2 linked regions of the Gemmata palustris genome follow. The protein of the gene in region 2 interacts with the protein of the main gene of each other region in a pairwise test. Links are inferred from orthologs where the notes say so. Each region holds a gene or a part of one and is shown on either strand. Other genes may lie near its edges.

Evidence for each region.
Region 1: the proteins of J8F10_RS25555 (region 2) and dnaB interact in binary tests that used the Escherichia coli proteins (3 or more experiments, as listed by UniProt). The link is inferred for Gemmata palustris from one-to-one orthologs.

Annotation. Positions count from the first base shown.
Region 1 is NZ_JAGKQQ010000001.1:3,512,690-3,527,921, reverse strand. The notes cover bases 6,346-9,267. They hold dnaB (replicative DNA helicase), read right to left. Parts: upstream 8,539-9,267; coding sequence 7,153-8,538; downstream 6,346-7,152. Other genes in these bases: J8F10_RS14470 (EVE domain-containing protein), read right to left, coding at 8,738-9,145; J8F10_RS14480 (DUF3634 family protein), read right to left, coding at 6,697-7,044; J8F10_RS14485 (Ldh family oxidoreductase), read left to right, coding at 6,346-6,679. In the rest of the region: J8F10_RS14510 (ArsR/SmtB family transcription factor), read right to left, coding at 1-79; J8F10_RS14505 (Gfo/Idh/MocA family protein), read left to right, coding at 374-1,459; J8F10_RS14500 (hypothetical protein), read left to right, coding at 1,536-3,095; J8F10_RS14495 (twin-arginine translocation signal domain-containing protein), read left to right, coding at 3,112-4,374; J8F10_RS14490 (PD40 domain-containing protein), read left to right, coding at 4,391-5,587; more of J8F10_RS14485, read left to right, coding at 5,606-6,345; J8F10_RS14465 (hypothetical protein), read right to left, coding at 9,444-9,824; J8F10_RS39870 (hypothetical protein), read right to left, coding at 9,901-10,029; J8F10_RS14460 (hypothetical protein), read right to left, coding at 10,106-10,447; J8F10_RS14455 (hypothetical protein), read right to left, coding at 10,525-10,731; J8F10_RS14450 (hypothetical protein), read left to right, coding at 10,901-11,107; J8F10_RS14445 (hypothetical protein), read left to right, coding at 11,130-11,321; J8F10_RS14440 (hypothetical protein), read left to right, coding at 11,410-11,841; J8F10_RS14435 (hypothetical protein), read right to left, coding at 11,848-12,192; J8F10_RS14430 (hypothetical protein), read right to left, coding at 12,251-12,967; J8F10_RS14425 (hypothetical protein), read right to left, coding at 12,964-14,103; J8F10_RS14420 (hypothetical protein), read right to left, coding at 14,103-15,232. UniProt on the Escherichia coli protein: The main replicative DNA helicase, it participates in initiation and elongation during chromosome replication. Travels ahead of the DNA replisome, separating dsDNA into templates for DNA synthesis.
Region 2 is NZ_JAGKQQ010000001.1:6,142,530-6,157,668, reverse strand. The notes cover bases 8,300-11,128. They hold J8F10_RS25555 (chromosomal replication initiator protein DnaA), read right to left. Parts: upstream 10,601-11,128; coding sequence 8,999-10,600; downstream 8,300-8,998. Other genes in these bases: J8F10_RS25550 (GNAT family N-acetyltransferase), read right to left, coding at 10,840-11,128; J8F10_RS25560 (WD40 repeat domain-containing protein), read left to right, coding at 8,300-8,990. Also shown: J8F10_RS25575 (serine/threonine-protein kinase), read left to right, coding at 221-4,378; J8F10_RS25570 (acyl-CoA thioesterase), read left to right, coding at 4,976-5,413; J8F10_RS25565 (UDP-glucuronic acid decarboxylase family protein), read right to left, coding at 5,420-6,355; more of J8F10_RS25560, read left to right, coding at 6,576-8,299; more of J8F10_RS25550, read right to left, coding at 11,129-11,724; thyX (FAD-dependent thymidylate synthase), read left to right, coding at 11,852-12,658; J8F10_RS25540 (hypothetical protein), read right to left, coding at 12,645-13,247; J8F10_RS25535 (hypothetical protein), read right to left, coding at 13,247-13,756; J8F10_RS25530 (hypothetical protein), read right to left, coding at 13,753-14,475; J8F10_RS25525 (SGNH/GDSL hydrolase family protein), read left to right, coding at 14,611-15,139. UniProt on the Escherichia coli protein: Plays an essential in the initiation and regulation of chromosomal replication. Binds in an ATP-dependent fashion to the origin of replication (oriC) to initiate formation of the DNA replication initiation complex once per cell cycle.

The sequences.
Region 1 (15,232 bases), 2.6 Mb from region 2 along the record:
CGAGCAGGTCGAGAATGTCCCGGCGCCGCGGTTCGGCGACCGCGTTGAACGCATCCGAGGTAGTGGGTGACCGGGCCATGAGGAATATATATTCCCATATCGGCATATCTCAAACTCAGTAGCTACTGCGAGTGCGCTTTTCTTGGCGTCGGGGGAAGGAGAATGCGATTCGTTCGCTACACGCGACCGGCGCGGGCGAGTTCCGACAAGAAATCCGTTCGCGGTTGGCTCACTGTTGCACTCGGTCCGCGGATCGGGTCGAATATGGCGACGCCAGCCTTCCGCCGAACTCGCCTCCTGTGACTCGTGCCCGCGAAGCACTCGCGTGAAGTGCTTTCCACCCGCCTGCTTTGACCGTTACGCGAGAAAATCCATGCCAGCCCCCACGCGCCGTCACGCGCTCGCGCACCTCAGCGCGGCAATCGCTCTCGGAGAGGCGACACTTTCGGCAGGTGCGAGTGACCCGAAGCCCGGAGGGACGCGCATCAAGATCGGGCAAATCGGCGTCGGGCACGCCCACGCGAGCAAGCTGTCGGTGTACCGTGCCTCGCCCGATTACGAAGTGGTCGGCGGCGTCGAGCCGGACGCGGAACTCCGCAAGCAAGCCGAGAATTCCCCGACCTATCGCGACCTGAAGTGGCTCACGCGCGAACAACTCCTCGAAACACCTGGGCTTCAAGCGGTGCTTGTGGAGACGCGCGTGCGCGACCTGCTCGACAACGCCGAAGCGTGCGTTTCTGCCGGGATGCACGTGCATATCGACAAGCCGGCCGGTGAATCGCTGCCGCAATTCAAACGCATCCTCAGCGCTGCAGCCAAGAAGAAGTTGCTCGTGCAAATGGGCTACATGTACCGCTACAGCCCGGCGGTCGTTCTGCTCCGCGAGTTCCTCAAGAAGGGCTGGCTCGGTGAGGTGTTCGAGGTCCACACCGTGATGAGCAAGGTTGTTGCGCCGGCCGAGCGGAAGCGGCTCGCCGAGTACCGCGGCGGGATCATGTTCGAGCTGGGCTGTCACGTCCTCGACTTGGTGATCGGCGTGTTGGGCAAACCGAAGGACGTCGCATCGTTCCCGCTGCACTCCTCAACGCTCGACGACAAACTTCTCGACAACACGCTCGCGGTACTGAGTTACCCGCGTGCGACCGCGAGCGTGAAGTCGAGCGCGATCGAGGTCGAGGGCGGCGACCGTCGGCACCTCGTGGTGTGCGGGACCGAGGGCACGTTCCACATTCAACCGCTCGACAACCCGGCCGCGCGCGTCTCGCTGTCGAAAGCACGCGGGGAGTACAAGAAGGGCACGCAGGACATCACGTTCCCGAAGTACACGCGGTACGTCGGTGACGCCGCGGACATGGCCCGCGTCATTCGCGGAGAGAAGGGCGCCGATTTCTCTTACGAACACGATTTGACCGTGCAGGAAACGCTCCTGCGCGCGAGCGGGCTCCCGCTGAAGGATTGACCGGCCCGGGTAGCGACTTCGTGAGTGGGAACAGCGTGCAGTCGGCTCGCCTTGGGTCATCAGTGAGGGTGCGGTCATGATGCGTCCGGTTCTGCTCCTGTACTTTGCGTTCGGCTTGCCCGGGTGCGGGGAACTGAAGCCGTCGACAAACTCCCCGGCCCCAATCGCACCTCCACCAACACTCCCAGAACCGGCCAAAGCTGGGGCGCTCTTCGCCGGGGTCGCGAAAGTCGAGATCACCAACAAGAAGATCCTTCCGCTCAACGATCCGCTATTCGTAAAGGCTCTCGTTCTCAAGAACGGCGCGACGACGGCGGTCCTCATCACCGTCGATGCCGTTGCCATCGGCGAGATTGGTCACATCGGCAACGACTACCTCGGTAACGTGCGCGCCCGGGTTCAGAAGGAACTGAAGATCGCGCCCGAATACGTAACGATTAACGCGAGTCACTGCCACGGGATCGTCTGCGCTGATGTCGGTGAGAAGACGTTCGAGGCCGTGAAGATCGCGACCGAGAACATGGTTCCGGTGAACGTCGGTGGGGGCGTGGGGAGCGAGTCCCGCGTGTCGGAGAACCGCCGACTCAAACTGAAGAGCGGCAAAGAAGTGGACGTTCGACACGCCTACGCACTTCCCCCTGATGAGGAGGTGGCGAGTGTCGGTCCCATCGATCCGCAGATCGGAATCCTGCGCCTGGACAAGAAGGACGGGCAGACGCTCGCGGTGGTGTACAACTTCGCGTGCCACCCGATCATGGGCGTTCTGGGGGATGGGAACACCGCGGACATTGTTGGTTTCGCGTCGAAGGTGATCGAGGACAATCTGCGTGCGGGCGCGGTCGCCCTGTTCGTCCAGGGGTGCGGCGGGGACATCAACCCGGTGCGGTACAAGGACGTCCACCAGCCGCGCCATGCCGAACCACTGGGCGACATGCTCGGTCTCAGCGCGCTCCAGGCGATCCGGAAGATCACGTGCCGCGCCGATGCGCCGTTGAAGGTACTCAACGAGACGATCCAGCTCCCGCGTGCGGACCATTCTGAGCGCATCGAAGCGCTGATCGCGGAACAAGCGCGCTTGGTGAAGTCGCTCCAGGGAACGAGCCTGAACTTCAAGACGTTCCTCGAACTGGCGGGGAAGTACAACCTGTCGAAGGAGTTCCCCTCATACTCCTCGCACCTCTACCTCACGGAGAAGGCCCAGGGGCGCTCCGACCTGCTCAAGCTCGACGACACGAACCGGAGGAACCTGCGCGCGTACCTCAGCAACATCGAAGTGATGGAGCAGATCACGCGCGTGCAAACCAACCTCGCGCTCCTTCAGAAGCACCAGGCTGCGAACCTCGCGGCCGGGCGCAAGCCGCTCGAAGTGGAAATGACCGCCTTGTGCGTCGGCGACTTCATACTCGTCACCTTCCCCGGCGAACTGACGGTCGAGATCGGGCTGAACGTCAAGAAAACCTCGCCGCACAAGTCGACGTTCGTGGCCGGTTACACGAACGGGTACATCTACTACACCCCCACGGCGCAACAGCTTCGGAACGTGGGCGGCGCCCAGGAAGACAGCGATTGTCGGCTCGCCCCCGAATGGGAACAGCTCTTCTACGCCAAAGTCACGGAACTGCTGAAGAAACTGTGACACGAGAAAGGACCACATGCTCACGCGACGAGATTTCCTGGGTGCGGTCGGGGCCAGTGCTCTCGGTGCCGGCGCCTTCAGTGCGGACCCGGGTCCGCGGAAGAAAATGGCGGTCGTCACGACCGAGTGGCGTGACCGGTCGCACGCCTGGCACATGGCGGAGCGGTTCCTGGCCGGTTACCCCATCAAGGGGAAGTGGCGCCGGCCGGCGATTGACGTGGTGGCCGCGTATGTCGATCAGTTCCCGAAGAACGACCTGAGCCGGGACCGCGCCCGCGAATCCGGGTTCACGATCTACAAGTCCGTCGCCGAAGCCCTGCGCTGCGGAACGGACAAGCTCGCGGTCGATGCGGTGCTGATTATCGGCGAGCACGGGGACTACCCGGACAACGAGTTCGGGCAGAAGAAGTACCCGCGCTACGAGTTCTTCAAGCAGGTCGCGGAGGTCTTCAAAAAGGACGGCCGCGCTGCGCCCGTGTTCAACGACAAGCACCTCTCGTGGAAGTTCGCGTGGGCGAAGGAGATGGTCGATACGGCGCGCGAACTCAAGTTCCCGTTCCTCGCCGGATCGTCGCTCCCGGTGACGTGGCGCATGCCGGCGGTCGATATGCCGCTCGGGGCCGAGGTCGAAGAAGTGATGTGCGTGGCGATGGGCGGCGTGGACAGTTACGACTTCCACGCGCTCGAGGTGATTCAGTGCATGGCCGAGCGGCGGAAGGGCGGCGAAACGGGTGTGGTTGCGCTCCAGGCGCTGCGCGGCGACTCGGTTTGGAACGCGCTGGAAGCCGGTTCGTGGAAGGCGGGCGGGTGGAACCCGCAACTGTTCGATGCCTGCCTCTGCCGCAGTCAGACGCTCGCGCAAGCGCCGACGTACAGTCACCGGTTCCCGACCGTGAAGCAGATGCGCGAGTGGGTGAAGGTGCCCGTCGCTTATCGTTTCGAGTACGCCGACGGACTGAAGGCCACGATGCTCCTGATGAACGGGCTCGTCGGCGATTTCACGTTCGCCGCGCGCGTGAGGGGAGAGGCCGAACCGCTCTCGACGCTGTTTTATCTTCCGCCGAACCCCAACGTCGTCTATTCGGCCGCGCTCATGTCGAAGGTCGAAGAGACGTTCCTGACCGGGCGGGCGCCGTACCCGGTCGAGCGGACGCTGCTCACATCGGGGCTGGTCGAAGCCGGCACGCACTCGCTTTCCAAGGGGCAGAAGCGCCTGGAAACGCCGCACCTCGCGGTGCGGTACCAGGCCCCGCGCGAATCCACGTTCTGGAAAGATTGAACCACGGAGGTCCGCCATGATCCGCAGCGCGAGCGCCAGAATGTTCGTGAGCCTGCTCGGTGGGATATTCACACTGACGCACTGCGTACCCGCACGCGGTGCGGAGCCCGCGGTTCCGCTCATCGGGTACACGGAGCTCAAAACGAACCTCCCCGGCGGTCGGCACGCGAACGTGCGCACGATGCGCGCCGCGGTCGTCAAAGCCGACGGCACGGGTCCGCGCCTGGTCGCTGAAGAACTGGCGAAGGAACCCGACACCTGGACCCAGTTCGCGGGCTGGGCGCCGGACGGTAAGGCCGCAATCATCGGCGCCGGCTGGCAGTCGCCCGAAAATGCGAAATGGGAAGACGAGAACAAACAATTCCGCATGGAAGAGGGCAAGTGGAAGCTCGATTCGTGCTTGCTCGATCTCGCTTCGGGGAAAGTCGCGAACGTGACGGGAGTGGATCGCGTCAGCCACTACAACGGCGGGCTGTTCTTCCTCCCGGACGGGCGCGGGCTCGGTTTCACGCCGCTCATTAAGGGCGTCTCAAAGCCCTATCTCATGGACCCGGACGGGCGCAACAAGCGCGACGTGTCGGGGAAGGGCGGTGGGTTCGCTTACGGGTACAGCGCGTCGCCCGACGGCAAGTTCATCTGCTACCACGAGAACTACCAGCTCCACGTTTCCGACGCGGACGGCGCGAACAAGAAGCACATCAAGACGGGCCACGCATTCGACTTCGCCCCGAAGTGGGCGCCGGACGGGAAGTGGCTGCTCTTCGTGAGCGGCGAGCACTACAACTGCCACCCGCACATTGTGCGGCCCGACGGCACCGGGCTGAAGAAGCTCGCCGATCGCGGTGGGTATCGGGGCGTGATCGAGTTCCTGGACGTGTTCGATTTCCACGGCGGCAGCAGCGATACGCCGGTGTGGTCCGTTGACGGCGCGCTGGTCTATTTCACGGCGAAGGTCGGCAAGAGCGTGGAGCTGTTCCAGACGACACTCGACGGCACGGCCACGCAACTCACCAAGTCCGCCGACGGTTCTTTACACTACCACCCGCAGCCGTCGCCGGACGGGAAGTGGATCATCTACGGCTCGATGCGGGACGGGGTTCGCAACATTTACGTCATGAACCTGTCCGATCGAACCGAAAAGCGGATCACAGGTTTGAAGGCCGGCGCCGGCGCCATGTGGCCCCACTGGCAACCGGTCGGCGCCGGGCGGTAAGCTCTCCCAGGTGAAACGATGTCGAATACCAGTTCCGAGATTCGGTACCAAGTTCGTGATCTGATCGAGTACGCCACCGCACTTTTTGCCGCGGCCGGCTGTGACGGCGACAAGCCGGCCGCCATCGCCGCGGGGCTGGTCGAGGCCGATTTACTCGGCCACACCACGCACGGGTTGCAACTGGCCCCCACTTACCTCGGCGAATTGGAATCCGGAGGGATGATCCCACGCGGCGAACCGGAGGTGGTCGCGGATCGCGGTGCAACCGTGACCTGGGACGGGCGCCGGCTCCCGGGTGTGTGGCTCACCGCGAAGGCCGTGGACCTCGCGGTGGAACGCGCGCCGACCTACGGGGTCGCGACGATCGTCATTCGGCGGAGTCACCACATCGGTTGTTTGGCCGCGTTCCTTCAGCGTGCGACCGATCGCGGGCTGATGATTACGATCGCCAGTTCCGACCCTGCCGTGGCCAGTGTCGCTCCATTTGGCGGGCGAAAAGCGGTGTTCACCCCGGATCCGTTCGCGGTCGGCATCCCGACCGATGCTGACCCGATCCTGATCGACATTAGTGCGTCGATCACCACGAACGGAATGGCGGGTCGGCTCCGGCGCGAGGGGAAGACGTTCCCCGGTGCGTGGGCGCTCGATGCCGCGGGCGCGCCGACCGATGACCCGAACGCCCTGTTCTCCGACCCGCCGGGTTCGCTTCTTCCGCTCGGGGGAGCCGAATACGGGCACAAGGGTTTCGGGCTGGCGCTGATGGTCGAGGCTCTCACGCAAGGGCTGAGCGGCTTCGGCCGGGCCGAGGCGCCGACGCAGTGGGGTGCATCGGTGTTCGTCCAGGTGATCGACCCCACCGCGTTCGGTGGACGTGATGCGTTTCAGCACGAAACCGGGTGGCTCGCGAATGCGTGCCGCGACAGCCCGCCGGTCCCCGGGGTCGATGCGGTCCGCGTACCGGGCCAGCGCGGTCTCGCGCACAAGAAACGCGCACTGGCAGAAGGCGTTGTGCTCTATCCCGGCATTGCGGACGCCCTCGCCCCGCACGCGACACGCCTCCGCGTAACGCCCCCGCGCCCAATTGGGGCGTAAATCGTGCCGTATTTGCGTTATTTGCGCGGGCACTTGTTTCGGCGGATACCAGCCTTCCAGCCCGATGCGCCCCACCAGTTTCGGAGCTGTTGACAGGCGGGCGGAGGGAAGTGGCGCGAGAACTTCAAACTGATGCGCCCGCCCTGGCGCACCACGGCCCAAACGGTCCCCGTGGCGATGCGGTGTTCGGACGCGACCTCTTGGACCCGCTGGAGGAACGGCGCGGTCACGGTTCCCGTAGCGGACCGTGCTTCACCGCGTGTAATGCGGACCGCGAAGTACGGGGCCGGCTGACCCGCACGCCAGAGGCCCCAAACGACCGCTCCGACGATAACGAGCACCAGACCCTGGGCGAACAGTTCCATGCGGCCCCCGAACGCGGCTCAACCGACCTCGGGTGTGAATGTTAAGCCGAATCGGACGGGAGTTCAACAGTTCGATGACTCGGGCGCTCGTGCGGTGCCCGGCCCGGCTCATATGCCGCCGTCGCCCATGTTGACGTCGGCGATGTAGCTCTCGTAGCGGTTGTACTCTTTCCGCCACGTGAGCGTGATTTCGCCCGTCGGTCCGTTGCGCTGCTTCGCGATAATCACCTCGAGGACGTTGTCTTCCTGGCCCTCGAACTTGCCCGGGCGGTGCAGCATCATACAGGTGTCGGCGTCCTGCTCGATCGAGCCCGATTCGCGGAGGTCCGAGAGCCGCGGCTTGTGGTCCTGGCGGTCCTCGGACGCCCGGTTCACCTGGGCGAGCGCGATCACCGGGATTTTCAGCTCGCGCGCGAGGAACTTCAGCCGGCGGCTGATCTGCGCGACCTGCTCCTGGCGCGGGTCGCGGCGGTTCTCCGGCTCGATGAGCTGCAGGTAGTCGATCACGATGAGCTTCAGCCCGCCGTCCCGTTCGTGCTTCTTCTGCAGCCGCCGGGCGCTGGCCGCGATCTGGATCATCGTGCGGCTCGGCGTGTCGTCGATGTAGAGCCGGCACCGGCGGAGGATGTCGCCCGCGTCCATCAGTTTCTGGAGGTCGTCCGAGTTGAGGTGTCCCTTGCGCACGTTGTGGCTGCCCACGCGCGACTGGCAGCACAAGAGGCGCTCGGCCAGTTCGATCCGGGCCATTTCGAGGCTGAAGAACATCACCACCGGCGACTGACCTGATGAGACCCCTTCGACGATGATGTTTCTGACGACGTTCAGTGCGAATGCCGTCTTACCGACGGACGGGCGCGCGGCGATGATGACGAGTTCGGTGTTGTGCAGGCCCGCGGTCATGTTGTCGAGGTCGACGTAGCCACTGGGCAGCCCGCTGATCGCGAGGTTGTCCTGGCCGATGCGCGAGTCGAGCCGGTCGAACGCTTCCTTGACCACGGTCGAGAGCACCGCCGTTTCGCCCACCATCCCCTGCTTCGCCACCTCCATGATCTTGCGCTCGGCCTGCGCCACCAGTTCGTCGCCCGACTGTGTGCGGTCGTAGGCGTCGCGCAGGATCTCGTTGCTGGCGTGGATCAGCCCCCGCACCATTGCGGTGTCCTTAACGAGTTTCGCGTGGTACTCGGCGTTGGCCCCGGTCGGCACCGCCTCCCACAACTCGACCAGGTACGCCTGTCCGCCCACGTCTTCGAGCTGCTTGTTCTTTCGGAGCCGGTCGTACAGCAGCACGAGGTCGATGGGTTGCGCGTCGGTCGCGAGGTCGCACAGCGCCTGATAGATCTTCTGGTGCGCGTCGAAGTAAAAGTTGTCCGTGACGATGTGCTGTTGCACGGTCGGCAGCGTGTCGGGGTCGCGCAGGATGCCGCCGAGGACGCCGCGTTCGGCGTCGCGGTTCTGGGGCGGGAGGCGGTCGGTCAATTGTTGATCGTTGGACATTGCGAGTAGCTCACGACTTACGGCGAATCAGGCGCGCGGGCTCGGGAGCACGCACTCGGGGTCAGCGCGATTGATAACGGACGGCGCGGAAAAATGGAAGGCCGCCGCCGCTGGGTTGGGAAAGGGATGGTCGCGGCGCGGAATGGGTCGTCGGGGCGGGGCCGGAAAGTACGGGAAGGGCGCTTCCGCGGGTGCGCGATTACTCGGCACCCAGTGCTTCGATCCGCGCCCACAGATCATCCGGCACGGGCATCACGGAGAGTCGCGCCTGCTTCACGAGTTCCCACGAGGCAAACGCCTTGTCCGCTTTGATCGTGGCGAGCGTAACGGGTGAAGCGAGCTTGCGAAGTGGTTTGACCGTCACCGCGACGCACTTCCCGGCGGGGTCGGCCGGGTCCGGGGTCGGGTCGGCGGTCACCTCCATCACGCCCACAACCGACTTCAACTTGCCGGTCGCGTAGAAGAACACGTGATCGCCCTTCTTCACCGCGCGCAAGTGCTTCTGCGCGAGCGCGTTGGCCACGCCGCTCCAGGTGGTGGAGCCGTCGCGCGCGAGGTCCGCGAAGCTGTACGCCTCCGGTTCTTCCTTGAACAGCCAGCGTGCCATGAATTGAGCGCCTCGCGGAGCAAGAACGGGTGTCCGGTTGCGTAGAATTGGGTGGCGTGGTCCCGGCTGTTCGCTTCTGTGCTTTCACACCATGAGGGCCGGGGCCACGTCGCAAATCAGGTCAAGCGGAAAAACCCCCAGAGCCTTGTAAACGTAGTGTTTACAGCGCCCCGGGGTCCGTTGCAAGCAATTACTTTCTCCGCATCCGTGCGTAGGCAATTCGGGAGTCCGGTGGGGTTAACGGGAGTAAACGGGAGGGCGACTGGTGTCCATACTGTGGACACCAGTCAGAGTAGAGTCAGCTCTTCTTCTTGCGGGGGATTTTGGCCATGTTGAACGGCTCGACTTTCAGGAACTCGGGCACGTGGTTCGGGCGACAGTTCACCATCAGGTCAACGATGTCGTAGAGGGCACTGCTGACCGATATGCGTTCGTCCTCGGCGAGCGCGCGGGCGAGTTCGGAGTCTTGGTTGTTGAGTTGCGCCTCGACGTGTTCGATCTCTCCGAGCGTGCGCGCCAGCCAGCCCGTGAGCCGGTCGCGGAGCCAGGCGCTCTCCTTCTCCTGGTGCTTCTCGATCGCGAGGTTCTTCCAGTAGCTGAGATCGCTCAGGATGTCGTCGGCGTCAACGACGTCCGGTGCGCGGAGCTTCTTGAGCTTGGTCTTCCGTGTGTCAGCCATGCTTGTCCCTCAACATGCGTGGTGATGGGAGAGTGAACTTAACCGCAACGTCGCGGTCGAGTTCGCCGTCAATGAATCAAGCCAGTTCGATGACGAGAGGTCCGACCTGCAGCACGCGCAGGGCCGCCTCGTTGCTGTGGTGGAAGCACCAGCCGGCGCGCTTCAGAGTGACCGTGAACCATTCCGAGCGGATGAGCGCAAGCACGTGAAAGCCTCCGGGAGCAAGCGGCCAATTGGCCGCTTGCTCGGTCCTGGGAACCTTCTGCAAATTTGCGGAAGGTTTAGATGCGGTTGGCTTTGACCAATTCGTGAATGCTGGCGAGGTGTTTACAGCGGCCCGTCGAGTAGAACCCTTTACACTCACAGTGGCCGACGCCGTCACTGCCGATGAAGCAGGCGTAGCGGTCCTCGGTGACGTCGGTGCCCGGGGTCTTCTTGAACAGCATGAACCCGCGGCCACAGTCGCAGGGGAATTCCTCGACGTCGTAGATGGCGAACGACCGGGTGCCCATGATGGTGAGCGTGCCGGATGAGTTGGTGAAGTCCGTGCTCCCGGACGTGAAGATGAAACTGCCGTGCTTTTCGCTCTTGGTCGGCTCGAGAAGTTCTGTAAAAGTGGTCATTGCTCAGCTCCTGGTCAAATCAGGGGTTGGGAAGCGACCTGCATCAAGGACAAGTTGATGCAGGTCGCGTCATTTACTCACGCCAGTTTCAGTTCGCCCGTCTCCGGCTCGGCCCCGATCTCCGCTTCCAACTCGACCGGCTGGGGCAGCGGCACCTTCACCGTGATCTTCACCAGCCGCGACGCCTGGCCCGCGGGGGCCTGCAGTTCCTCGGCGTCCTTCGACACCTCGAACTCACCGTCACCGTTCACCATCACCCACACCTCGATGTCGATCAGTTCCATTTCCGTCTCCCGTTGGTGTCTCGTTCGCGTCACACCGGCATCTTACCATACGCGTCATACGTGTCAACTAAATCTTTTCAGAAATACGAGTCATCAATACTTGGCACGTAGAGAGGCGTGGGGCATACTGAGGTAGTTCCAAAAGCGGAAGGGATTTACAATGCTCGGCATGGCGACAAAGAAAGATGCGGCCAGCGCTGACGATGACGCGAAGCCAATCAGTTACCGCCCCTCCGCGGATGTGGGTGCGGCAATGCGGAAATACCGCGACCAGTTCAAAGCGAAGCCCACGAAGACCGCGGTGATTGAGAGGGCCCTTCGCGAGTTTTTCAAGGCGGAAGGGATCGAGATCGACCTCGAGCAGAGTGACGATTAAACCCGGCCGTCGAGAGGATGAAATGATGACGCCTTTTCAGGAAGCGGCAGCCCGTGTTTACGGCCATGCCACGCGAGTGGAGTCCGCAATTCAAGCGAGCCCGGCGCGTACCGACGCCGAAATAGCGTCGGAGACTGGTCTCAAGCCCGGTTTCGTCCGTATGATCCGGTCCGACAAATGGAAGTCGGTCGTGAAGAAGAAGTTCAAGGCGTAACCGAACTCCCACGTGGCGAGCGGCCCTAGCGCTTCGCTAAGATGCCTGCGAGTGATCCTCGCGGGCTCTTTCACGTTGGAGCGGTCTCATGCGCGCTGTCGTCGTCCTGACGCTGTTTCTGAGCCTGTCCACGGGGTGCAACAAAGAGGGCGGCCCGACGGTGTATCGCGACCCGGTACTGCCCGGCAAGGGGCCCGCGGCAGTTGAGCCCCACTCCGATGGCAAGGTTCCTCCTCCCCACGAACCCTCGAAGAAACTCACTCTGAAGGAGGCTCGCGAGAAGATCGTTCAGAGTGCCGGCAACGAGGGGCTGAAGCGCGACGAGGTGAAGAAACTCCTGGGCGCACCCGACGAGACGCAGGAGAGTAAGTTCGGTCCCAACAAGTTCTTCTCGGACGTGTGGATCTACCGCAACCAGACGGTGATTTGGGACGGTGCCTCAGAGAAGTTCTACCCCCTCATCCGCATCACGTTCATTCGCAACGTGGACCGCCCCGCCCAGGAACTGCGCATCGACTGACGCACATCACGCGGGCAGTCTCACGGGCGTGAGCACCTGGAGTTGCCCGCCCGCCAGTCGCACGTTGAACCCGGAATCCGCCCTCCAGAGGTCGAGCCGGTACGTGCTGAAGGCGAGGGCGCTGGTCTGCGCGCGGGTGAGCGCGACCGTCAGCGTGTACGCCCCGTCCGTGTCGGGACCGCCCACGGTGACGTTCGTGGTGGAGATGAGAGGCGGGTCCTGTTCCACGTACTGCGAAACCGTAACGACGAGTGCCCAGCCCGTGGGGTCGGTCGTGCCCGCGCCCGTGAGGACGATGGGCGCATCCTCGCCGCGGTAGATGGACCAACTCTGGCTCTGTGCTCCACACATGTTCTGACACCTCACGACAGCTTGCGGTAGCCCATCCAAGTGGCGGTTTGGTTCCCGCTCACGAGATCTTCCAGTACCGCAACCGGGTGACAGACGAGTTGCTGTACCCGTCGATGATCGACGTTCCAAAGTTCGGCCCGCGGAACACTTCGAGGCGGATCGTCTTGGCGCCGGCTGCCGTGTGGTTGAAGCCGAACGTTGTGGTGGCGCGAACAACGGCAACGGTGGTTTGGGGCTGAATCAGGAAGGCGATCGACGGGTCGGCCGGGTTCAGGTCGGAGTTATTGGTCACGTCCCACAGGCGCGCGGCGATGTAACTCGTGGCGCCGACCACGGACACGCCGCCGCGAGCCGTGGCCGTGCATTCCAGCGAGTACGTGCCGGCGCTCGGTAGCGAGATGCTGAGCGTCGAATCGAACCACGTGAAGTCCGCGGTGATGGTGTAAAGGGAGAGAGTCGACTCGCCGTACACCGGCGTGGGCGCGCTGCCCCCCGGCTCGTACTGGAACTCGTAACACACTTGGCCGCCCACCGACCCCGCCTGCCGCGCGAGCACGATCGTACCCGTGGGCACGTCGGCGTTGTTCACCTCGCGGGCCGGCGCCACGGTTGTCGTGCCCCGGAGCGGCGAGATCGGCGCCTGGAAATCCCCCGTGGTGTAGTTCCGCTCGCGCTGTTCCCAGGCGTAGTAGATGCGCCCGCTCACCGTGGCCTTCGCGGTGAGTTCGATGGGCATCAGGGCTTGTAGCGCGGCGATCGGTCCCAACGGGTTCATATCGGCCCTGCCGGTTGCGAGAGCATCGGGTCGGTGAAAAACAACTGGAACGGGAACGACTCGAACGTGGCCTTCTTCACGGGCTCCGTCGCGCCCTCGCCCACCGCGTAGTAGAACTTCCGGTCCGCGAAGTTCGGCAAGCAGTTATGGCCCGCCGCGACGTTGTTCTTGTTCGTCAGGAGCGCGTGCGAGGATTGCGGCACGTCGGTGCCCACTCGCGCCGTGTGGAGGAACCGCAGCTTTACGTTACAGAGCAGGTTCTGGTCCAGCCCCACCGCGAGCGCGTTCAACAGTTTCTGGATCTTCGGCGACGCGGGGAGGTAGCTCGTGGGCGTCGCGCCGAGGTACAGGAGCGAGCCCGCCGCGTAGCCGTTCCAGTCGCTCTGGTTCACGGTGCTGACGAAGCGCGTGAGGTAGCTGCGCTGGGTCCCGAAGTCGAGCAGGTAGCGGTACGGCACCTGGTACCACGTGATTTCGATGACGCTGTTCTGCAGGCTCATGAACACGGTGTTCGGGTACGGGAACGAGTCGGGATCGGCTGCGGTGTCTGTCCGGAACGTCATCATCCCCGTCGTCGCGTTCGCGAAGTCGTTGGATGGCACCCGGGTCGTGCTCGTGAACCGCCGCCACTCGTCGGCGTACAGGTAGCTCACGCTCGTCCCGTCGGGCTTGAAGTACGTGCCGTTGGTGACGTTGATCTTCTCGTTGGGGAGCAGGAAGTACGGGCGCTTGGCGAACCGCACCTTGTAGTCGTACTGGGCGTACAGCGGGAACTGGTCCGTCACAGGCGGCAACCCGAACACCTGCACCGAGGTGCCCGGGAACTGCTGGCCCACGCCCACCATGCCCGTGACGCCGGCGGCGCTCAGCTCAGGGCGGAACGGGTGAACCGGCGGGAGTGTGCGGTCGATCTTGCCCGCGTTGTTCGTCCCGCTGCCGACGACCTTGGGTTCCAGGTTGTTCACCCCGCCCGTGAAGTAGTCGAACACGGAGGAGATTGCCGCCACGGTTGGGGGGGTGTCGCTCGCCGCCGGCGGGTACCGGTACGGGACCTCCGCGCCGCCCTCCTCCTGGGTGATGGCGGTGACCATCCCGCCGCCGCCGTTGTCCGTCAGTTCCAGCAGGTTCAGAGCCATCAGTTGCCCCCTAATGCGGTGTGGGTGCGCCGGTTGAACCAGGCGCGCCCGTCGCGGTACAGGTCGCCCACCGCGGTGAGCGCCTTATCGCCCAGTCCCGCAGACTCGTCGCGCACGAATGCCAGTCCCTGACCCGCGGGGCTGCGCTGGAACTCCGCGGCCGCGGCCGCCCGGATGCCGTCCCGGACGCCGTCGGAAATGATCTGGGGCAGGTTCTTGATCGGCTCCTTCTGGATCTCGCCCACGGTCTTGAAGATGTCTTCCAGGAACTCGGTTTCGCTCTTCTGCGTGTTCCCGGCCCCGGCGGTCGCGGCGAAGGCGCGCTCGCTCATCTTCCGGGCGATGTCCTCGATACCGCTGACCCCCGCATCCGTGGGTGCCGCCAGGAGCCCGCGCTTCGGGTTCTTGCGGCTCTCGATGGCGTCCCCGAGCGAGTCCCGGAACTTCTTCAAGGCGTCGGCCCCGCCCAGCGCCCCGATGAGGCGCGCGGTGAGGATGGTGACCGCGGTGATGAGGCGTTTGAGCCCGTCCGCGTAGCTATTCGACAACGTGACCCACAGTTGAATCGCCCCGCCGAACTCGACGGCGACGGCGACCACGGACGCGATCACTTCCAGGAGCGCCCCCCAGGCAGCCATGTTACTTTCGATCGTCCCGACGAGCGGGGTCAGTACCTTCGCGAACCCTTCCATCACTCGCGCCACGGTCCGCACCGCGCCGAGGAACACGCCGGACACCGCGGCGCTGATGCGCTCCACGAGGGGGCGCAGCATCTGGATGGACGGCAGAAGAATCCCCGCCCAGTCGCGGACCGCCTTGGTCGCGTACTGGACGATCGGCACCAGCCCGTACCCGATCGTGGCGCGCAGGTTCTGTACCTCGCGCTCGTACTGTTCGACGAGGTACGGGTTCAGTGCCCGGACGAACGAGGCGGCGACTTTGACGATGCTCGCCAGCGCGAGGGGCAGCGCCGTGACCGCCCCGATGATGCCGGCCACGACGGCGCTGATGGTCCCGATCGCCTTGAGCGTGCTCTTGAGCCCGTACTGGAGTTGCGAGAAGAAACTGGGGGCGCGCTTCTTCGGTCCCGGGGGCGCGCCCGGCCCGCCCGCCTTCATGTCCTTCAGTT
Region 2 (15,139 bases):
GCGTTTTTTGTATGTGGCTTGTTTTGTGCGTGAAGTGGCCCAAATGCACGATCCCAACAGAGATAAACGGGGGTCGACCGCGTCCGCTGATCGCGTCCTGCCGCGCCCATCCAGACTTCCCATTTCCCCACTCTTTCTATCCCGTTGCCGTTCCCGATCGGCACGCGAAAGGTTACGCTAACAGTTCCCGTAATCACCTCCACCCGGAGGACCGTCGATCATGGCTTCGCCAAGCGACCCGGACGAGGTCGAGCCAACACTGTTGCCGGGCGCCGCGCCGGAAATTGGTTCCGCCGGAGCACCGGTGGCGGCCATCACCCCGCCACCGGTCGCCCCGGACGCGACACTCGCTTACCCCGTAGCGGTCGACGACGGTGCCACACTGGTTTCCGCCACGGCTCCGGCCGCGCAGGGGGAGACGAACGACGCCGCCGATGTGACCCGGATCTCGGCCGCGCACTCGGCCCCGGACGCTGGAACGGTTGTCGGTTCTAACGTCGCCGAGCCCGGCGCGACCCTGCCGTCGCCCGCGGGCCGCACCGCCGCCTCGGGCGCGATGTCGGGCGGCATCTCCGGCGACCTGTCGCACGACACCTCCCCTATTTCCGTGTCCGCCGGGCCGGGCGTGTCGGTTTCCGCGCCGCAAACCAGCGGCACGATGGTCGGCCGGTTCGCGCTCAAGGGGCTGCACGCGAGCGGCGGGTTGGGCGAAGTGTTCACTGCGCGCGACACCGAACTGAACCGCGAGGTCGCGGTCAAGCGCATCAAGTCGCGGTACGCGGACGATCCCGGCAGTCGTCGGCGCTTCCTGACGGAAGCCGAACTCACGGCCCGGCTCGACCACCCCGGCGTGGTGCCCGTCTTCGGTCTCGTGAACGACGCGCGCGGCCGGCCCGTCTACGCGATGCGGTTCATTCGCGGCGAAACGCTCAAAGACGAAATCGATCGTTACCACGGTCCGACGGCCGCGGGCCGGGCGCTGGGGGCCGAAAAGACCGAGAAAGTCGAAAAGGCCGAACCGAAGCCGACCGAACCCGGCGCGGACCCGGTGCCCGCTTCGGGCGAAAAAGAGACCCCGCGCACGGTCGCGTTCCGGAACCTGCTGTCGCGCTTCGTCTACGTGTGTAAGGCTATTGCCTACGCACACGACAAGGGCATCATTCACCGCGACATCAAGCCGGCGAACGTGATGGTCGGCAAGTTCGGCGAAGTACTCGTCGTGGACTGGGGGCTCGCGAAATCGTTGTCGGACGGCCCCGACTTCGACCGCATCATGCGGGCCACGGCCGAAGCCGGGTTCCGCCACGATCCGGAGGCGACCGATCTGCCGTCGCACATGACGATGGCCGGGACCGCGGTCGGCACGCCGTCGTACATGCCGCCCGAGCAGGCGGCCGGGGAGATCGACAAAGTCGGTCCGCGGGCCGACGTGTACTCGCTCGGTGCCACGCTGTTCGCCATCCTCACCGGCCGCGCCCCGTTCGTCGGGAAGAGCGCGGTGGAGACGCTCAATCAGGTGCGGCGCGGCGCGTTCGAGCCGCCGGCCGCGGTGAACGCCGATTGCCCGAAGCCGCTCGACGCGATTTGCCGCAAGGCGATGGCGCTGAACCAAAACGACCGCTACGCGACCGCGCTGGACCTGGCGACCGATGTGGAGCGGTGGCTCTCCGACGAGCCGGTGAGCGCGTACCGCGATCCACTGACAGCCCGCCTCGCGCGCTGGGCGCGCCGGCACCCGGCCCGGATCGCGACCGGCGCGTCGCTGCTCCTGGCGGGCGTGCTCGCGGCCGGGGGCATCGCGTGGGCCATTAACGAGGGCCGAAAGAGCACGCAGACGGCCCTCGACCTCGTGACCGAGAAGGAAAAGGAAACGGCCGCGGAACGCGACAAGGTGGCCGCACAGGAGAAGGAAACGGCCAAGGCGCTCGTGCAAGTGACGAAGGAGAAGGAGCGGACGGAGGCCGAGAAGGTCCGGGTCGGACTCGCACGCGACGTGGCGCGCTCGCGCTACGAGAAGGCGGTCGAAGCGTACAACACGCTCGTCCACGACCTCGACAAGAAGCTCGCCGACCGCGCCGGGATGCAGGCGATTCGGAAAACGCTGCTGCTGAACGCCACCGACGGCCTCAAGAAGCTCATCGAGGGCAAGGTCGAGGGCGACATCGGGGCCGACCGGACGCTGGTTTCGGCACACCGGCAAATGGGCGAGGTGTACCAACTCGTCGGCGAAACGACGCGGGCGCGCGAGCAGTTCCTCGAAGCGGTCAAGGTGGCCCGGGACGTCAAGAGACTGGCCGCGGATGGCGACGCGCGGACCCCCGAAGAGCGTGCGGCCGATCTCCGCGGCGCGGACCGCGACCTGGCCCGGGCGCTCGACAAGCTCGCGGGCATCCACGTTCAAGCGGGCGACACGACGTCCGCGCTCACCGCGATCAACGAAGCCGTCACAATTTTCGAGGCCCTCGCCGCGGACAAGACCGATGTGGTCGCGCAGCAAGACCTCGCCGCGGCGCGGGCGCGGCGGTCCCTGATTCGCATGGAGCGCGGCGAAACCGGCAAAGCCGTTGACGACTGCAAGCTCGCCCTGGCCGCGCGCCAGAAGCTTTCCGAAGACGCGCTCGGTAACCTCGACCGCACGCGCGACTTTGCGGACAGCCTCGACGCACTCGCGGGCCTGCAACTCCGCACGGGGGACACGAACGGCGCGAGCGAGAGCGCCGGGAAGTGCTTGAAACTGCGAACCGAACTGGCCCCGAAGTTCCCGCGCGATCGGGCCGACGTTCAGCGCGAACGCGCGGACGCGCACGCTCGATTGGGCGAGGTCCACTTCGATCGCGCGCTAATGGGTGCGGCCGCCAGGGATTACGAGGACGGGATTCGGGTGCTCGATGAATTGATGGTGGTCGACCCTCAGAACGCGGGCGCGGGCGCCGATCGCGCGCTCCTGTACGGCCGACTCGGGCTGGTTCAGATCCGCACCGGCGACATCGTGCGCGCGCTCGATAACGGCAAAAAGAGCAAGGAGGGGTGCCAGGCCCTCGAAACGATCGACCCCAAATCGGCGAAGGCCCAGCGCGACCTCGCGCTCGCCCGGCGGTGCTACGGCGACGCGCTCCTCGCCGGGGGTTACGCGAAAGACGCCCTTGTGGAGTACGAGGCGTCGTTCGCGCTGCTGACGGCGCTTCAAGAACTCGATCAAGAGAGCGCGGCGGCCAAGCTCGAACGCGCGCACGGGTGGCAGCACATCGGCGACTGTAAACTCGCCCTCAAAGACCCGAAAGGGGCCGTGAGCGCGTTTCAAGCGTGTGTGGAGATTTTCGCGAAGGCGGAGGCCAAGGACGGTGAATCGGCGAGTTTAAAGCGCGATCTCGCGGTGGGGCTGTACAAGCAGGCGGACGCGCACTGCGCCGAGGGGAAGCCCGCGCCGGCCAACCAGCTCGCGAGCCGCGCCACGAAGATGCTCGTGGCCCTGGCCGCTGCCAACAAGGGCAGCGCACAGGCCCAGCGCGACATCGCCCTGGCTTACGGCAAGTGGGGCCAGGTGCTCGCGAACGACGGGCACCCCACCGGCGCCCTGATCGTGTGGCAGAACTCGCTCGACCGGTTCCAGAAACTCGCGCGACTCGACAAGGAGAACGTCCAGGCAAAGGAAGAAGAGGCCAGCGCGTGGGAGCGGCTCGCCGGGTTCTACGCGACCCTCGGTAACAGCACCCAGGCGCTTGCGTCCGCGCGGCACGCGATCGCGCTGTGGGTCGCGCTCAAGAACAACGCGGACTCGCGCACCAAAGCGGGCCAGCGCCGACTCGCTCTCGCACTGATCCGGTGCGGCGACATCAACACCGAGGTTCGGCAACTGTCTGCCGCGAAGGACTGGTACGAGCAAGCACGGGACGAGGTGAAGCGGATGAAGGACGATCCGCTACTCGGGCCGGTCGTCGAACTCGCGAACGAAAAGCTGGTGTTCCTCGAAGCCGTGAAGGTCGGTCTGAGCAACCCCAAGAACTTGGCCGACAAGAAGTACGACGCCACGCGGGTCGCCGCGCTGCGGATGGTCGCCTCGCTCGAAATTCGTGCGGACCACCCGCCCGAAGCGGCCAACGTTGCCTATGAACTGGAGCGCGTCGCGAAGACCCCCGAGGATCTGTTCGCGGTCGCCCACACGTTCGCCGGGTGCGCGGCCGCGACGCGGGGAACGGACTCGGCCAAGATCAGCGACGCGAAGAAAGCCGTCGCCGCGCTGCGTAAGGCGATCGACGCGGGCTTCCGTGACGCGGACGCGCTGACCACTCCGGAATGGGACGCCGTGAACCGCCGCGATCCGGACTTCTCCAAAGTGCGAAGCGAGCTCATCCAGCGCCGGAGCGCCTCGAACAACTGACCGTGCGACATTTCTTGGAACCGCGGGCGCCGTGCCCGCATTCTTCTTTCGACGCGAAGAACGGTTCCCAGGAGAGCGGGTACGCCCTCCTGGGAACCGGAAATCCGTTGCGCAGGTGCCCTTGTTTCGCCGCCGGCGCGTCGGTAAAAGGGCGCTGCCGGGTGAAAGATACGCGCGGACGGTGTGTACGATTTGTGTGCCCGGTGGCGCCGGTGTTGACCGGTTCCGTTGCATCGCCTCCGAACGCAGTGCGGTATCCGCCGCGTGGGAATTGAACGTTCCACTCGCTCCGTCACGTGCGGCACGGTTGAAACTGCCCGTGAGCGCGCTGCGAACAATTGCCGGGTCCGCTTCGCGTGTCGAACTTCCGCCGCTCGAAGGTGAACCGCTGTTTTGTGTCACGTCGATGGGTACGAGGGAGCGACAGTGGAAACCGAACCGGTCGTTCACGGGGTGGCACTCGTTCGGGCAGAAGTAGCACGGTCGGGTGGACCCGCAGTTACCACTGGCGCGGTCCGCGAACCGCGGCGCAGTGGTGAACCCGTTCATCGAGTAGGCGATTCCACCGGACCCGAGCCGGTCAACCGATTGCCCGTCATGGCCATCACACACAGCCACAAACTCGTTCTCCCCGCCGACGCGAACCACCACGGCACGCTGTACGCGGGCGCGATGCTCCGGCTCGTGCTCGAAGCGGGCTACGCGACCGCGTGGAAGCACATTGGCCCGGAAGCGAACCTCGTGCTGCGGCGCGTGCTGAACATGGAGTGCCTGCGCCCGGTGCCGGTGGGCATCGTGGTGGAGATCCAGGGTGCCGTACTGCACCGAACGGCAGCCTATTTGGTGTGCGGACTGGTGGGCGCCCCGTGGGACGATAACGGCCCGTGGGCGGAAGCGCTCTTCGGCTTCGCCCAGGTGAACCCGGACGGTAAACTCACGCACTTTCCCGAACGGCTCCCGGCCGTGAGCACGCCCACGGGCGCGGTCTGGGAGCGCCTGGAGCGCCGCATGAACAAGTTCCTGCGGCTCCGGTGAGAAGACTCACTTCCCCAACTTGTTGCGGAAGAAGTCCATCGTCCGCTTCAACCCCTCGTCGCGGCCGACCTTCGGTTCCCAGCCCAGAAGATGCCGCGCGCGGGTGATGTCCGGCTGACGCACCTTCGGGTCGTCCTGTGGCAGCGGTTTGAACACAATTTCGCTCTTGCTGCCCGCGAGCTTCCGAATCTCCTCTGCGAACTCCAAAATGGTGATTTCGGCCGGGTTGCCGAGGTTCACCGGGTCGTGGAAGTCCGTGAACAGCAACCGCCAGATCCCCTCGACCAAGTCGGACACGTACTGAAAGCTCCGCGTCTGTCCCCCGGCGCCGTACACGGTGATCGGCTCGCCCATCAGCGCCTGGTACATGAAGTTCGGCAGCACGCGCCCGTCGTTGAGCCGCATGCGCTCGCCATACGTGTTGAAGATGCGAATGATGTGCGTGTTCACGCCGTGGGCGCGGTGGTAGGCCATCGTGATGGATTCGGCGAACCGCTTCGCTTCGTCGTAGCACCCGCGCACGCCGATCGGGTTCACGTTGCCCCAATAGCTCTCCTTCTGCGGGTGCTCGAGCGGGTCGCCGTACACCTCGCTGGTGCTGGCGAGCAGGTAGCGCGCGCCGTGCGTCTTGGCGAGACCGAGCGTGTTGTGCGTGCCCAGCGAGCCGACCTTCAGCGTCGGGATCGGGTGCTCGAGGTAATCGACCGGGCTGGCGGGGCTGGCGAAGTGCAGAACGTTATCGAGCTTCTGCTTCACTTTCAGCGGCGCGGAGATGTCGTGCCCGATGAACCGGAACCGCGGGTTCGTGCGGAACGGGTCGAGGTTCGCGAGGTCGCCGGTAATCATGTTGTCCACGGCGATGACTTCGTGCCCCTCGGCGAGGAACCGTTCGCACAGGTGAGACCCGATGAACCCGGCTCCGCCGGTGATGAGCGTGCGCACGCGCGCCTCCGTTGTGATGCGTGATGGGCGGTCGGTCGGGGTTGGGATACCGACGCACAACACGCGCCGCAAGGGGCCGGCGGACTGCGGCCGAAATGGGGTAAAGCAGAACTAGTGCCGGACTCGCCAACGTGCGGCACCCACAGCACATTCCACCGGTAACAGGTTCGTCTCGCGGCGAACTGCGTCGTTCGGCTACCATGCGGCCGGAGGGTTCCCGATGTCGCGTGCCGCGCTGTCGATCGCTCTGCTGTTTCTCGCACAAATCGCGTCCGCGGCCGACCTGCCGCCGGGCGCCGTCGCGCGCCTGGGCGACGACCGCTTCCGCGCCGGTGGGGTGGTTACGCACCTCGCCCTTTCGCCCGATGGTAAGCAGTTTGTTACGGTGAGAGAGGCCGGAATCGGGTTACTGGCAGTGACAACGTGGGACGCGAGCACCGGAAAGCCGATCCGCGAACAGAAAGTGAACAGCGAATTGTTCCGGGGGTTGGTGTGGGGAAAAGGCGGCGCGTTCGCTGTTGTGTGCCGCGCCGAACCGGGGCCGAAAAATGGGACCGGCGAGCTGTTCCCGGACGATTTCCGCGTGTGGGACTTCACTGATCCGAAAATTGTTCCGCCGCCCGTAATATCGGTCACTCCTTATTTTGAATTGGGTGATTGGCTCAACGTGGTGCGTCCGAAACACGGCCCCGAGTACACCGACTTCGAGTTCAGCGCCGACGGCACGCGGGGTGCGGCGCGGTGGAAGTCCGCAGACGGGCGGCACGCGGTTCACGTGTTTGAACTGAAATCGGCGCCCACTGCAGCCAAACTCACACGAATTGGCGCGATCGATCTCGGTGCAGAAGGAGCCGACGCGGTACACCTCTCTGCGGACGGCAAGAAGATCGTCACGTTCCGCGCGCTTGCGAACCCCGGTACCCGGGAATGCACCGCGACCGTGTGGGACGTGGCCACGGGCAGGCCGGGGAAGCCGGTACGAGCGCCGGGCGCAAATCGCCTCATGCTCGCGCCCGACGCCAGCGCGATCGTCGTGTATACGGCTGAACAAGAAGAATGGGGCTTCGATCTGTTCGATTTTGCGACCGGCAAGCGCCGCGCGCTGACCCGGTGGCGGTACACGGCAGCTCAACTTGACGGCGGGCCGGACGACAGGGGCGCGTTCGTGTTCGCTCCGAGCGGGTGCGAGGTGTTCGTCGCCATCGACCGCCAGACGTTCGTCATCGACCTGAAAACCGGGAAGGAACTCGGCCGGCTCGAAGGGCACGCCGATGCGCCGCGCGCGGTTGCGGTGTCGGCCGATGGCGCCACGATTGCGACCGCGGATTGTTACGGGTTGGTCCGGCTGTGGGGCGCGAATACACTGCGCCCCTTTGAAGAAGTAACCGGGCACCGGGCGCCGGTCGAGCACGCGGAACTGTCGCCCGATGGCAAACGCCTTCTGACGTGGGCCGAAGACGAAACCGTGCGGCTGTGGGACGTTGCGACAGGAAAGGAACTGCGCGCGTTTGCCGGCGCACCGGGACTATTCGATACGAACCGTTACCTCAACCGACCGACGTTTACGCCGGACGGGACGACGGTGCTTTACAGCACGAAAACCCACTTGGTCGCGCGCGATTTGCTCGCCAGTTTGGAAGTGCCGCTGCCCGGCGGCATGGCGGAACTAGAACCGCACTTCGTCGTGTTCGCTCCCGACGGCAAAGCAGCGCTGACATGGACCGGGAACCCGAAATACCTCACAGTATGGGACTGGCCGAGTGGCAAGAAGCGGTTTGCCTTGGAAGGGCTATTAAGTGAGGGTACGCCCGGGTTCACATTCGACGGCGCTGCAGTATTTGCGGACGGCTGTTCGCCGCAGTGCTGGGACGCGAAAACTGGCAAGGAGCTAACTACCGCATGGAAGGACGCCCCCAACCGACCCCTCACGTTGCTCTCACTGCGCCCGAACCCGCGGTTATTAATCGATCGGTCCCTCAAGGGGTTGCGCACCCTGGAAGCCGGAACCGGCCGGCTAATGTCGGAGGTACATACTGTTCGGGACGAGTATGACGGGAGCCAAGGCGATCCGCGCGGTGTCGCGCTGGCACCAAGTACCGGTCAATACGCCTGGTTATGGAACCTGGATGAGCCGGACGTCCTTCATTTGAGCGAAACCGTCACTAGCGAACTTCGCCGCACGTTGCAGGGACACCGCGGCGAAGTTCGCGTACTCGGGTTCACCCCCGACGGGACGAAGCTCCTCACCGCGGGCGGGGATCACACCGTTCTCGTGTGGGACGTGCGGCTCCAGTCCGTGCCGTTGCCGGACGCGCTCAAGAAAGAAACGAGCGCAGCGAAGTTATGGGACACGCTCACAGCCCCCAACGCAAAAGATGCGTACCTCGCGATGGCGCGCCTCGCCCGCGAACCGGAGGCGGCGGTTAAGATCGTGAGGATGCGCCTCAAACCGGCCGCAAGGGGGGAGCGCGAAACCGATGAGAGCAAGGTCACCGATTGCCGCGCGATCGAGTTACTCGAAGCGCTTGGCACTGACAGTTCGCGCACGCTGTTGAAGGAGTTGGCCGCCGGTCACGCGGGAGCGTTCCGCACTCAGGAAGCAAAGCGCGCGATCGGGCGATGGGAGAAAAAGTAGCGGGCCGCTCAGCGCTGCAGTTCGCGCTCGATGCGGTCGACCAGTTCCTTCACCGACCATTCGCGGTCGCCGATGGCCACGCTCGCGTTCTTGTCGAGCCAGGCCCGCACCTTCTTCTCCGCCGCCACCGCCGTGCTGTGCGTCTTCGCGCCGAAGTGCTTGCTCACTTCGCCATAGGTCGCGGCCGTGTGCTTGCGGGACAGGTAAATCGCGATCATGCGCGGGTGACTGACGGCCCAGGTGCGGGCCTTTGATTGCAGCGTACCCGCGGCGAGCCGGAGCGTCGTACACACGGCCGCGTCCACGTCCGCAACGGTAACCACCCGCACCGCGTGCCGGAGCAGGTCGCCGAGCGCTTCACGGGCCGTCGCCATGTCTGCCGGGCGCCCGGTCACCTTCGCATAGTGGCGCACGCTGTTCACCGCGCCCTCGAGTTCCCGCACGTTCCCGCGGAGCGTGTTCGCGAGCGCCTTCAGCACGGCGTCGGGAATCATCGGCCCGGGGCCGCACGACTTCTTGCGGAGGATTTCGAGCCGCGTCTCCGGGTCCGGGGGCATCAGGCCCCACACCGCGCCGCCGAGGAGCCGGTCGAGCAACTCCGGCATCAGTTCGTCGGCCAGGCGCGGGTGGCAATCCATTGTCACCACGACCTGCCGACCATCGGCCACGAGCGCATCGAACGTGTGGAGGAACTCTTCCTGCGTGGCCTTCTTGGTCGCGAGGAAGTGCAGATCGTCGAGGAGCAGCGTGCTGCACTCGCGGAACTGGCGCCGGAACGCGGACATCTTGCCGAGCCGCGACGCCTGCACGAACCGCGTGGTGAACTCTTCCGCGGTTACGTAGCACGGGCGCTGATCGCTCTGCCGCTTCATCCCCGCGTAGATGCCTTCGAGGAGGTGCGTCTTACCGGTCCCGACCGGGCCGTGAACCACGAGCGGGTTCGCCCCCTGCCCCGGTTCTTCGATCACGCTGAGCGCTGAAGCGTGCGCGACGCGGTTACACGGGCCGCTGACGAAGTCCGCGAGCGACTTCCACCGGCGCCCGGTGCGCTGCGACGAGATCGGCCGAGCGAGGGCTTCCGCTTCCGGATCGGGGCGCTTGACCTTCGGCTTCGGTTGCGAGACCGGGTCGCCGAACAAGTCGACTTGGGGAATCGCGGGGTGCGGAGCGCGGAGGGCAGATTTGGAAGCAGAATCCGCGGCTTTCTTGTCTTCGCTCCGCGCGGCCCCACGATCCCGGTTCTCGCTCTTCTTGTCTTCGCTCCGCGCTCCGTTTTCCTCGCTCCGCGTTTCTTCGAGGGGGAGGTTGTCCACAGCCCACCGCAGAGTCGTGTCCGCGCCGTAGACTTCGGCGACCGCCGCTTTCACGGCCGTGCCGAATGTGTGCTCGAGCCACTCCTGCATGTGCTGGTTCCGGGTCGCGACGACGATCCGGCCGCCGAGCGGGACGAACGTCGCGTTCCCCTGGAACCAGAGGTTGAAGCGCGCGGCCCCGACGCGGGACGAGACCGCGTCGGCCAGGGCTTGCACGGACGGTCCCGTCCGCACGGGGGCGGCCGAAACCGGCGTGTCCTGGTATGCGAGAGCACGAGTAGCGAGTCGGGGTGGCACAGACAAACTCCCCGGTGCGATTCTGAGTTCCTTTCAATATCTGCGCCCCGAGCCCCGCGCCTACGCGCAGGAAGGTCGGTAAGTGGCGGTATCCGGGAACGGGGCTTGGCGCGGCCGGCAGAGTCACGCGCGCCGGGTATGCGCGCAGTAATCGCGCCAGAAGGCGCAATATGGCGCCGTTTGGCGCAAGTGCCCCAGTTGAAAGCGCGAAGGTGTACTTGAACGAAATCAGAGTGAAGTTAGATGCTCCACGACGCGAGCCAAACCTCGCGCCGATCGTACTCGGCGAACCCGTGCCGTGCGTAGAGGCGCATGGCCGGTGCGTTCCGGGCATCGACGGATACGTTCAGCGGGCCGGAGTACGCAACCGAGGTGATAACAAAGTTCAATAATTCCGAACCGAATCCGCGCCCGCGCTTCGTGGGTTCGATGCCCAGGTACGTCAAATCAATCGCCCCCTCCGCGCCCGGTTCGATGATCGCCAAGCCGACGTGCTCGTCGCCCCGCGTCGCGAGATACCATTCGGAATGAGGGGTCTCGGCGAAGCCCCGCATGATCTCGGCGGCGGTTCGCGGGCGGTTCAGCTCGGGGCAGTCGAGGCTGTCTATGTGTGTGGCGAGGAGCGTGTCTTCCATGTGATCGACGAGCGGGGGCGCACTGAACGCGAACGTTAACCGAGGGGTTGGTTGCGCCGAGCTTTTTGTTCGGGTGCCCGAGTGCCGCAAGAACACCAACTGCGTGGTGTGTTTGAAACCGTGGCGCTCGAGTGGGGCCATTTCGTCGCGTTCGTTCTGGGCGGCAAACGCCTGGCAAACCTTCACGCCGCGTTCGCGGAGCCACGCGCACGCGGCGGCCGTAACTGCGTCCTCGAATTGTCGGGAATGACCGCGCGGTGGTAACGCGATTCCGAGTGCTCCCGGTAGCGTTTGAACGAGGGCCGCCGCCCGTAGTCGCCCGCTTTCTCGTGCGACAAAAATGCGCGACGCTTCGCCGTCCGAAAGGAGCCGGTCGTGACAGCGCTCCACGAACTGATCGCGGTCTGCGGCACCAGATCGGGCGAACAACAGCCGGCACGCGGGCAACAGTTCGTGTGGCGCGGCCTGCGACACGTCGAAACGTGACATGGGCAACTCGGACTCAATTCACACAATCGGAACAGTCGATTAAGATGATTACATCGTACCTTATGGACGGACCTCGCACATGGTTGTGCCAACTCCTCACCCCACAGTTTCCACAGTGGATACCGGCATTCGCGTCATTACCGAGCCGTCGGTGTACGTTCTCGGCAAGCAAACGGTGGACGACGCCGAACTCGATCGCTTCCTCGCGGACCACGGCGTGAGCTGGGAGAGCGACAGCGAGGTCGCCGGCGAGGTGCTCACCGAAACGGCCGGGCGCGTGTGCTACATGAGCTTCGCGAAGCCCCGCCCGGGCGGGAACGCGGCGTACCTCACGCACATCAAGGAAGTCGGCCACGGCAGCGTGCTCGAGCACGCCGTGTGGAACTTGCTCCTCACGGGGGTGTCGCGTTCGCTCACGCACGAACTGGTGCGGCACCGCGCGGGGTTCGGGTTCTCGCAACTTTCACAGCGCTATGTGGATGAGTCGGTGGCCGAGTACGTCGAGCCGGACATCATCGCGAACGACCCCGAGTTGCACGCGATCTGGCTCGAAACCGTGAAGCAGTCGCACGCGGCCTACGTCAAACTGGCCGAAGCGCTGAACACGAAACTGGCCGATCCCGCAGCGGCCACGGCTGCAATGCTCCCACCCGATTCGGACCGCACCACCCGGCGCAAGACCGCGCGCCAAGCCGCACGCAGCGTGCTGCCGAACGCGACCGAGACGAAGATTTTCATCACCGCCAACGCCCGCGCGCTGCGGCACTTCTTCGAGCAACGCGGGTCCGCGTTCGCCGAACCCGAGATTCGCAAGCTCGCGGGGGCGGTCCTCGACGTGCTCCAGAAGGACGCGCCTAACCTCTTTGGCGATTACCAGAAAGTTCCGCTGCCCGACGGCACCTTTGAACTCACCACACAGTTTAAGAAGGTGTAGAGGAAGATTTATGGTCTGACTTCTGCTCATTGATAAACGAAGTCAAATCTTCTTCCGATAGGATTTGTACCACAGCGAGATCGGCCAGTTGCCAGCGGATTGCCTCTCGCTGTGTTTTGTTTCCCTTGTTCAGATTCGTGATTCCTGCGTGCCCTTCCCACCCGGTGCGGGTTTCTGGAACGCGATCACCAGCTTCCGTCAGCCGGGTCGCACGCTCCCATTCAACTTCAAGTGGCGGCGTTTGCGGGAACTTCTCTACCGCCGGTGCGATGACAGTGCGAATTTGGTCGATCTTCAGGAATAACACCCAGCGACGTTTTAAATTCGCACCAACTAAAATCCAGGCTTGAGCTACACTGGTCAATGGTTCAAGCCAGACGGAAAGGCGCGGGACGATTTGCTTCTCGTCTTCGGATGACAACTTAAAGAAAGACGGGATCGCCTTCCCTTCTTGAACTCGTCGAAGTGCTTCGGGACTGAGATTGTCGAGCTTGGGTTCATTGCCCATGCGGATAGCGCGTATCCCTCCAGGCACGGGAGTCCCGTCCAGGCCAGGAATAATTGGTTCGGGCTGGGCGTCCGACGGCATCAGTGTTTGCTCGCTACGAGGCGCTCTAAATAGCGAACGATGCGCAAGGGCAATACGTCGTCGGTTGGGTTATCACCGCCCCACACTTCGCCGGTGGTCTTGTTCCGGTAGAACCAGTGGCACGCACCTTCGACCGGAATTTCGACCGACATCTGATGCGCCCCGATCTCCCAGAAATACTCGACAGGTCCATCGGTAATTGCGGCAGCTGCCGGAACGGGCAATGCACCTTCCAAAGAGATCCAAGCAACATGCCAGACAACTTTGGCCCGGTGCGCGAGTGCGGGCGACACGACCGCATCGGTCGCCATGCGCTTCAAGTACGCGAGGTGTTCATCTATCTTGCCTTGGTCGTCCGCGCGCGCGTTCGTGCGACAAAACTGGAATCGCGAAGCCCCCTTAGCTCCGCGCACGACTCGGAATTTTTTCTCTCGGATAGGTTCAGAACTGTGCCGCGACCGGTCCGAGAGGGCGAAAGTGAGATTGTCCTGCCGGGGCCAAGTATTCATGGAGCTTCTCCATCCGGGAACAAACGATCGAACTGTTGATACATGACCTCTGGAGCAGTTGCAAAGAACAGGTCGAGTGTCTCCCGAGAGTAGTCAACAGGGTAATCATCATCGTGTCGATTGTCTGGGCTTCGGTACTTTAATTGAACCCCAATATCTTCGGGCGGCTCGTAGTTTACCATGCGCCCCATCGTGAGCTCGCACGTTACCGGGAACAGCCCCGGCAATTCCGTTTGCGAGTCGCCACGAATTTCAAACTCTTGGGACGCGGCAAAGAACCCGTTCAAGGAGCGAGTTAACCCCAGCTGATCTATCAGACGAGTCGTGGAAGATTCCTCCCAAAGAAGCCAAGTCATTTCAAACCACAAGGAGCACGCTCGTTGCTTGTGAAAGTCTAAGATCAGCGAGAGGAGATCGACCGCCCAGTTCACGCGCTCGGGTATCCATTTCTTTCCCGGACCAGATTCGGCGGGAAAACCGCATTCAACCTTCGCCCTGATGTGATCGACCGTAAGAAATCCCACGCTCCCAAACATGATTTGGAACTCATCCGAGTAGGATTGCTTCCGTCGGGTAAAACCTAACTCGGTGATGTCGTCGATACGGTCGCCGTAGTGATTGAGCAGACGGGCGGCGAGCTTACTTCTCGAGGCGCTCAAATTGAAGCCGACGGCGGTCGCTTCAAACGCAATCGGCATGAATTCACTTGCCTTGAGCACGGTTTCTGCACCTCGCTTTGAGCTTCTCAACTCATTTTACCAAGAACAAGGGCAGCGCTCACCTTTCTTCGGTCCAAATGGCTCGCGACCGGCTACAATCCGCCTCGTGCCACCTTTCCGCACGAGGTTTACCCGATGGTTCGCTTGCTCGCTTCGGCCGCGTTTGTGTCTGCATTTGTTGTCGGACTCGCACCTACTCCACCCACCCTCCGCGCCGCTGACCCCAAACTGGCCGCCGCATCGGGAGAGGGGGCGGCAAAAGACTTCTTCTTCAAACCGAACGACCGCATCGTCTTCCTCGGTGACAGCATCACCGCGCAGTACCAGTATTCGACCTACATCGAGCTGTACCTCACCACGCGGATGCCCAAGGGGAACTTCGCGTTCATCAACGCGGGCATCGGTGGCGACACCGCCAACGGCGGCGCGAACCGGTTTCAAACCCACGTTCTCGCCGAAAAACCCACAGCCATCACGATCAACTTCGGCATGAACGACGGCGGGTACGGCGCGTTCAATCCACAAACGAACAAGGTGTTCGTCGAGAAGACCGCGGCCATGCTCGACATGGCGAACAAGGCCGGGGCGCGTGTCGCGCTGCTCTCGCCCAACGCGGTGGACCGTCGCAACAAGAGCAACGGCAAGCAGTACGTCGAAACGCAGA